DNA from 2 places in the Actinoplanes sp. G11-F43 genome. Region 2 is predicted to be linked to the other one. Evidence: predicted binding sites of a transcription regulator. Region 2 holds the regulator's gene; the other holds the start of a gene.
What was found. The regulator HrcA, encoded in region 2, represses chaperone genes, less so after heat shock. The targets are predictions, from matches to a motif close to GGTTNGCACNCTCNNNNNGAGNGTGCNAACC.
Positions count from the first base shown of each region.

Region 1: groES (co-chaperone GroES) is a predicted target of HrcA. The motif match lies at 1,730-1,760, and genes of this name have one in related genera.

Region 1 covers NZ_JBNZCE010000004.1:198,411-202,617, reverse strand. The annotation lists gene ybaK (Cys-tRNA(Pro) deacylase) at 1-462, opposite strand, end outside; gene ACQ0O7_RS04790 (class I SAM-dependent methyltransferase) at 482-1,660, opposite strand; gene groES (co-chaperone GroES) at 1,886-2,200, shown strand; gene groL (chaperonin GroEL) at 2,272-3,927, shown strand; gene ACQ0O7_RS04775 (ABC transporter ATP-binding protein) at 3,972-4,207, opposite strand, start outside.
Region 2 covers NZ_JBNZCE010000011.1:57,564-61,770, forward strand. The annotation lists gene dnaJ (molecular chaperone DnaJ) at 1-1,085, opposite strand, end outside; gene hrcA (heat-inducible transcriptional repressor HrcA) at 1,120-2,142, opposite strand; gene ACQ0O7_RS12615 (DUF4870 domain-containing protein) at 2,295-2,858, shown strand; gene hemW (radical SAM family heme chaperone HemW) at 2,859-4,061, opposite strand; gene ACQ0O7_RS12625 (enoyl-CoA hydratase-related protein) at 4,093-4,207, shown strand, end outside.

The DNA.
Region 1 (4,207 bases), on a different contig from region 2:
GATCGCATCGGTGAGCCGAATCAGATCGCCCGGAGCGAGGGCCACCTGAAGGCCCCGCCGGCCCGCCGAGACGTACATCAGGTCGAGCCCCTCAACTGTGTCGTCGATCACAGTCGGTAGCCGTTTTCGCTGGCCCAGCGGGCTGATCCCGCCCCGGACATAACCACTGCTGCGCTCGGCGGCGGCCCGGTCGGCCAATCCCGCCCGCTTGCCGCCGGCCGCCGCGGCCAGCGCCTTCAGGTCGAGATCGCCGGTCACCGGCACCACCCCGACCACCAGCCGGCCGTCCACCTCGGCGACGAGCGTCTTGAACACCCGCGCCGGAGCGACACCCAGCACCTCGGCGACCAGCGCGCCGTAGTTCGGAGCGTCGGGGGACACCTCGTACGGATGCAGGGTGTGCGCCACCCGCTCCGCGGTCAGCAGGACCGTGGCCGGGGTACCCGCCGCCTTCTTGGCCATGCGCTGAAGCTACCCCGGCTCAGGCTTTCGCCGTCAGCAGGGCGACCGGCGCGTTGTCCACCCTGGTCAGCACCAGTCCCGCGGCGTTCGGCCCGGACAGCTTGAGATCCTTGCGCAGCTGGTCCGGCACCAGGGCCGAGCCGCGCTTGCGGATCTCCAGCACCCCGATCCCGCGCTCGCGCAGCAGCGCCCGCAGCCTCTTCAACGAGAACGGCAGCACGTCGGTCACCGCCAGCCGCCGGGCGAACGGGGTGTCCACCGGCTCGTCGGTGTAGACGTAGGCGATCTCCGGATCGGCCAGGCGCCCACCCACCGTGTCGGCGAATTCGGCCACGAGGTGTGAGCGGACCACCGCCGGATCCGGGTCGTAGATCCATCCACCGACCGCGCCGACCGGAGCCGGATTTGTGCCCGAGCCCACCAAACCCCACTCGGAAGATCCACTGAGCAGGGTGGCGCGGCGCGGCTCGGCGGCCAGCGGCCCGCACCAGAACGCCGCCTCGACCAGGTCGCCGCCGACACTCACCCACTCCCCCTCGGCGCCCGGCGGCAGCAGCTCGTGACCGATCCCGGGGGCCAGCTTCAGCACCGTGTGCGGCACCCGGCCGGGCAGTCCGGCGATGAAATCCCACGGCGGTGAGTACGCCTTCGGGTCGAACACCCGGCCCCTGCCGGCGGTCCGGCGGGCCGGGTCGGCGAAGACCGCGTCGTACCGCTCCACCGGCACCGTGGTCGCGTCCGCGCACTCCACCGTGATCAGCTCGGACAGCCCGGCGGCGGCCGCGTTCGCCGCCGCCATCGCCGCGGTCAGCGGGTCGGCGTCCACCGCGTGCACGGTGATCCCGTGCCGGGCCGCGGCCAGCGCGTCCGAGCCCAGCCCGCAGCCCAGGTCGGCGAGGCTGCGCACGCCGGCGGCGGCCAGCCGGGCGGCCCGGCGGCCGGCCACCACGGACCGCGTCGCCTGCTCCAGCCCGGCCCGGGTGAGGAACATCCCGGCGGCGTCCGGGCCGAATTTCATCGCGGCGCGCTCCCGCAAACTAGCCTGGGTCATGGCGGCCGCGGAGAGTTCCGCGCCGAAGCCCCGGGCCCGCATGGCCGAGGCCGCGGCGAGTGGCTCACCGCCGGCCACCTCGGCCGCCACGGCCAGGGCTTTCGCCCCGTCAGGGGTCTGCAACAAACGCAACAACTCAGGGGTCACCCCGGCATTCTCCCTGGCGTGACAGGTTGGCACTCTGGTTGACGGAGTGCTAGTTCCGGCATAGTCTCCGGTTAGCACTCTCACCATGAGGGTGCCAACCGCCCGGGCTCGCCCGTGGCGGTTAGGCACCAGGCGGACCGGCACCCGCGACGACGGCCCCGCCCGGTGGCATGAGGCATTGACCGGCCTGGTTCACGGCCGGCGAAACCTGATACCCAGGAGGGTATGCCCGTGACTACCGCGACCAAGGTTGCGATCAAGCCGCTCGAGGACCGCATCGTGGTCCAGGCGAACGAGGCTGAGACCACGACCGCTTCCGGCATCGTGATCCCCGACACCGCCAAGGAGAAGCCCCAGGAGGGCACCGTCCTCGCCGTCGGCCCCGGCCGGATCGACGACAAGGGCAACCGCGTTCCGCTCGACGTGAGTGTCGGCGACGTCGTCCTCTACTCGAAGTACGGCGGCACCGAGGTCAAGTACGCCGGCGAGGAGTACCTGGTGCTCTCCGCCCGCGACGTCCTCGCGGTCATCGAGAAGTAAGACCAACTGATTGCGCCTGCGCCCTGTTCCGATAGCTCGGGGCAGGGCGCTGGTGCGTGAAGGGACCATTCATGGCGAAGATCCTCAGCTTCTCCGACAACGCCCGGCACCTTCTGGAGCACGGCGTCAACACCCTCGCCGACACGGTCAAGGTCACTCTCGGCCCGCGCGGTCGCAACGTCGTCCTGGACAAGAAGTTCGGCGCTCCCACGATCACCAACGACGGTGTCACCATCGCCAAGGAGATCGAGCTCACCGACCCGTACGAGAACCTCGGCGCCCAGCTGGTCAAGGAGGTGGCGACCAAGACCAACGACGTCGCCGGCGACGGGACCACCACGGCGACCGTGCTCGCGCAGGCGCTGGTCCGTGAGGGCCTGCGCAACGTGACCGCGGGCGCCAACCCGATCGGCCTCAAGCGGGGCATGGACCAGGCCTCCGAGGTCGTCTCGAAGGCGCTGCTGGCCAAGGCCGTCGAGGTGGCCGACCACAAGGCGATCGCCAACGTGGCCACCATCTCGGCGCAGGACGCCACCATCGGCGAGCTGATCGCCGAGGCGATGGACCGGGTCGGCCGCGACGGTGTGATCACCGTCGAGGAGGGTTCGGCGCTGTTCACCGAGCTCGACGTGACCGAGGGCCTGCAGTTCGACAAGGGCTTCATCTCGCCGAACTTCGTGACCGACGCCGAGTCGCAGGAGGCGGTGCTGGAGGACGCGCACATCCTCCTCACCACCCAGAAGATCTCCAGCATCGAGGAGCTGCTCCCGCTGCTGGAGAAGGTGCTGCAGACCAGCAAGCCGCTGCTGATCGTCGCGGAGGACGTCGAGGGCCAGGCCCTGTCCACCCTGGTGGTCAACGCGCTGCGCAAGACCATCAAGGTCGCCGCGGTGAAGGCGCCCGGTTTCGGGGACCGCCGCAAGGCGATCCTGCAGGACCTGGCGATCGCGACCGGCGGTGAGCTGATCGCGCCCGAGCTGGGTTACAAGCTCGACCAGGTCGGCCTCGAGTCGCTGGGCAGCGCCCGGCGGGTCGTCGTCGACAAGGAGAACACCACCATCGTCGACGGTGGCGGCAACTCCTCCGACGTCGCCGACCGGGTCGCGCAGATCCGCAAGGAGATCGAGGCGTCCGACTCCGACTGGGACCGCGAGAAGCTTCAGGAGCGGCTGGCCAAGCTCTCCGGCGGCATCGCGGTGATCAAGGTCGGCGCGGCCACCGAGGTCGAGATGAAGGAGCGCAAGCACCGCATCGAGGACGCCATCGCGGCGACCAAGGCCGCGGTCCAGGAGGGCACCGTCCCGGGTGGCGGCGCCGCGCTCGCGCAGGTCGCCAAGGAGCTCGAGGGCAACCTCGGTCTCACCGGCGAGGAGGCGCTCGGCGTCGGCATCGTCCGCAAGGCGCTCGTCGAGCCGCTGCGCTGGATCGCGCAGAACGCCGGCCACGACGGCTACGTCGTGGTGGGCAAGGTCAACGAGCTGGGCTGGGGCCACGGCCTGAACGCCGCCACCGACGAATACGTCGACCTGGCCGCGGCCGGCATCATCGACCCGGTGAAGGTGACCCGCAACGCGGTCTCCAACGCCGTCTCGATCGCCGGGCTCCTGCTGACCACCGAGAGCCTCGTGGTGGAGAAGCCGGCCGAGCCGGCTCCGGCCGCCGCCGGTGGGCACGGGCACAGCCACGGTGGCCACGGCCACGGTCACCAGCACGGCCCCGGCTTCTGATCCACGTCTGAGCTACGGCTAGCCGTGGCTCAGACGTCGAAGCCTCACGAGAAGGCGCGCCCCTGCGGCGCGCCTTCTTCCGTCTCCCGGCCCGGCACCGGATCGCCCTGCCAGGACTTCCACAACGCGGCGTAGGCACCACCCGCCGCCACCAGCTCGTCGTGCCGGCCGATCTCGACGATCCGGCCGTTCTCCACCACCGCCACCCGGTCCGCGTCGTGCGCGGAGAACAGCCGGTGCGCGATCGCCACCACGGTCCGCCCCCGGACCACCGCCGCCA
Region 2 (4,207 bases):
CTCAGTTCGGCTACGTCCTCGCCGCGTGTCTTGGCGAACTCGCGGAGCATCCGTTCCTGGTCGGCGGTGAGTTTGGTCGGCGTCTTCACGTCCAGGTGGACGAAGAGGTCGCCGCGGCCCTGACCGCGCAGGTGGGGTACGCCCTTGCCACGGATACGGAGCGTGCTGGCCGGCTGGGTGCCCGGCTTGACCTCGATGTTCTCTTCGCCGTCCAGGGTCTTGATGGTCATCCGGGTGCCGAGGGCGGCGGCGGTCATCGGGAGTGTCACCCGGCAGTGCAGGTCGTCGCCCTTGCGGGAGTAGACGTCGTGCGGGCGCTCGTGGATCTCCACGTACAGGTCGCCGGCCGTGCCGCCGCCGGGGCCGACCTCGCCCTGCTGGGCCAGGCGGATCCGCATGCCGTCCTCGACGCCTGCCGGGATCTTGACGGTCAGGGAGCGGCGGGTGCGGATGCGGCCGTCGCCGGCGCAGGTCGGGCACGGGTTCGGGACGGTCGTGCCGTGGCCCTGGCAGTTCTGGCAGGGGCGGGACGAGACGACCTGGCCGAGGAACGTGCGCTGCACCGACTGGACCTCGCCCCGGCCGGAGCAGACCTCACAGGTGGCCAGGTGGGTGCCGGGCGCGGTGCCGGCGCCGGAACACTGGGTGCAGAGCACCGCGGTGTCGACGGTGATCGGCGCCTCGACGCCGAAAGCGGTCTCCACCAGGTCGAGTTCGAGACGCAGGATGGCGTCGGCGCCGGGGCGGGTGCGCGGGCGCGGGCCTCGGGAGCCACCGCCGGCGGCCGTGCCGAAGAACGCGTCCATGATGTCCTGGAAACCGACGAACGGTCCGGCTCCACCGGCGCCGCCGGGCATGCCACCACCGGGCGCGAGCGGGTCACCGCCGAGGTCGACTATCTGCCGTTTCTGCTCGTCGGAGAGCACCTCGTACGCCGCGTTGATCTCTTTGAACTTGTCGTGCGCCTCGGGATCCGGGTTGACGTCCGGGTGGTACTGCCGAGCGAGTTTGCGGTAGGCGCGCTTGATCTCGTCGTCGGTTGCCTCCCGGCTCACACCGAGAATTCCGTAATAGTCCTTGGCCACGGGGTTTGGAGTCCTCAATGTCTGCGCGAATCCGTCAATTCTGTGCCAACAGGTCGCCAACGTAGCGTGCCACTGCACGAACGGTAGCGATAGTGCCGGGGTAGTCCATCCGGGTGGGGCCCAGCACGCCGAGCCCCCCGACGATAGTGGTACCCGGGCCGTAGCCACTGCTCACCACGGACGCCGACCGCAGGTTGTCGATCTGATTCTCGTCGCCGATCAGGACCCGTGTGGTGCGGGGCTCCAGATCGCCGATGAGTTTCAGCAGGATGACCTCCTCCTCGAGGGCTTCGAGGACCGGCCGCAGTGTGCCCTGGAAGTCCAGCACACCGCCTCGTGTCAAGTTTGCCGTCCCCGCGAGGGCGAGGCGCTCCTCACTCCGCTCGACGAGTGTCTCCAGGAGCACCGAGGCCAGGCAGGTCATCGCGGCACGGCGCTCGGGGTCGCAGTCCTCCACCAGTTTCTGCACCAGGGGTGGGGTGTCGGCGAGCCGCTGACCGGCCAATTTCTCGTTGACCCGGCGGCGCAGCTCCCACACGTCGCCGTCCTGCACCGGGCCGGGCATCTCGACCAGGCGCTGCTCGACCCGGCCGGTGTCGGTGATCATCACGAGTGTGAGCCGGGTCGTGGACATCGGCACGATCTCCAGATGGCGCACGGCGGAGCGGGACAGACTGGGATACTGCACCACGGCGACCTGGCGGGTGAGCTGGGCCAGCAGGCGCACCGTGCGGTGCACCACGTCATCCAGGTCGACGGCGCCGACCATGAACCGCTCGATGGCGCGGCGCTCGGCCGGGCTGAGCGGTTTGATCCGGGTCAGGCGGTCGACGAACAGGCGGTAACCAGCGTCGGTGGGCACCCGGCCGGCGCTGGTGTGCGGCTGCCGGATGAAGCCCTCCTCCTCCAGCACCGCCATGTCGTTGCGGACGGTGGCCGGAGAGACGCCGAGCTTGTGCCGGTCCACCAGGGCTTTGCTGCCGACCGGCTCCTGGGTCTCGACATAGTCCTCGACGATCGCCCGGAGCACCTCGAGCTTGCGGTCATCCAGACTCATATGACCCCTCCCTCCGTTGGCACTCCCGCTAATAGAGTGCCAGTCTACGTCCCCGGCGGCGGCAATGCGATGATCGAAAGTACGTAGCGGGCTCAGATCTTGAGGTGGCACCGCCCTCGACCGGTTCGAACCGGGGTCCTAGCGTGTGTTTCATGACTGAGCCGCCCCGCCCGCCGGACGACGATCCGACCGCTCCGTACAACGCGCCGGGAGGCTATCCGCCACCGCCGCCGTACACCCCGCCGCCCACCTCCGGCGCCGGCGGATACCCGCCGCCCACGTCCGGCGCCGGGGGATATCCGCCGCCTCCGCCGTACGGCGATCCCTACGCCCAGCAGCACTACGGACCGCCCCAGTACGGCCCACCCGCCTCCGCCGAGGAGCGCACCTGGGTGCTCGTGGCGCACTTCGGCGGGGCGGCCGCGGCCTTCTTCGGTGGGGTGTTCCTCGGCTGGATCCCGCCGCTGGTGGCATATCTGGCCCGCGGCAACCAGTCCCCGATCGTGCGAGCCGAATCACTCAAAGCGCTGAACTTCCAGCTGGTCTGGACCATCGTGGGCGTGATCGGTTACGTGCTGATCATCTGTGCCGGGCTGGGCCTGCTGGTCACCGGCGCGGCCTGGCTGGTGTCGACCATCTTCGGCGTGATCGCGGGGATCAAGGCGCTGAACAACGAGCCGTACAACTACCCGATGACCTATACCTTCATCAAGTGATCAGAGCACGTCACGGATGACCGCGTCGGCGAGCAGGCGGCCGCGCAGCGTGAGCACGAGACGCCCGTCCTGGTACGGTCCCGGCTCCAGCAGCCCGTCCGCCAGCGCCCGCGCGGCACCCGTGGCGTCCACCCGGCTCAGCGGGATGCCCTCCCGCAGCCGGACCCGGAGCATCACGTCCTCCATGTGCCGGTCGTCGTCGCCGAGCAGTTCGCGCCCTTGGCCGGGTGAGGTGCCGGCGGCGAGGCGTCTGGCGTACGCCGACGGGTGCTTGACGTTCCACCAGCGCACCCCGCCGACGTGGCTGTGCGCGCCCGGCCCGAGCCCCCACCAGTCGGCGCCGGTCCAGTAGAGCATGTTGTGCCGGCATCGGGCGTCGTCGCCGCGGGCCCAGTTGGACACCTCGTACCACTCGAATCCGGCCTCGGTGAGGGCCGCCTCGGCGGCCAGGTAGCGGTCGGCGGCCACGTCGTCCTCCGGGAAGGGCAGCTCACCCCGCCGCATCCGGCCGGCCATCCGGGTGCCGTCCTCGACGATCAGCGCGTACGCGCTCACGTGGTCCACTCCGGCGTCCACCACGGCTCGCAGCGATCCGGCGAAGTCGTCCGCCGACTCACCCGGCGTGCCGTAGATCAGATCCAGGTTGACGTGCTCGAACCCGGCCTCCCGGGCTTCGATCGCGGCCTGTGGCGCCCGGCCCGCGGTGTGTTTGCGGTCCAGCACGCGCAGCACGTTCGGCGCGGTGGACTGCATGCCGAGCGAGATCCGGGTGAAGCCGGCCCGGCGCAGCCGCCGCAGGTACGCCGGGTCGACCGACTCCGGGTTGGCCTCGGTGGTCACCTCGGCACCGGGGGCCAGCCCCCACGTCCGGTCGATGCCGTCCAGGATCCGGCCCAGGTCGTCGGTGCTGAGCAGGGTGGGGGTGCCGCCGCCGACGAAGACGGTGTCGACCGGGCCGGGCTCGATCACCCGGGCGGCCAGGGCCAGCTCGGACAGGACGGTGCCGGCGTACTCGTCGCGGCTCGCCCCGCCGCCCAGCTCGCTCGCCGTGTAGGTGTTGAAGTCGCAGTATCCGCACCGGCTGGCGCAGAACGGGACGTGCACGTAGACGGCGAAGCCGTTCTTGCCCACCTCATGGGTGGCCTCGTCGGGGAGGGACCCGTCGTCGGGTACGGGTTCACCATCGGGAAGAGCGCCGGCCATGGGTCAAGTGTGCACGGCATAGGGTTCCGGGATGGATCTGGTCCAGACCGTCACCGCCGCCGGCGTGACCACGATGACACTCGACAACCCGAAGAGCCGTAACGCGCTCTCCACCGCCCTGCTCGGAAAGCTGCTGACGGATCTCG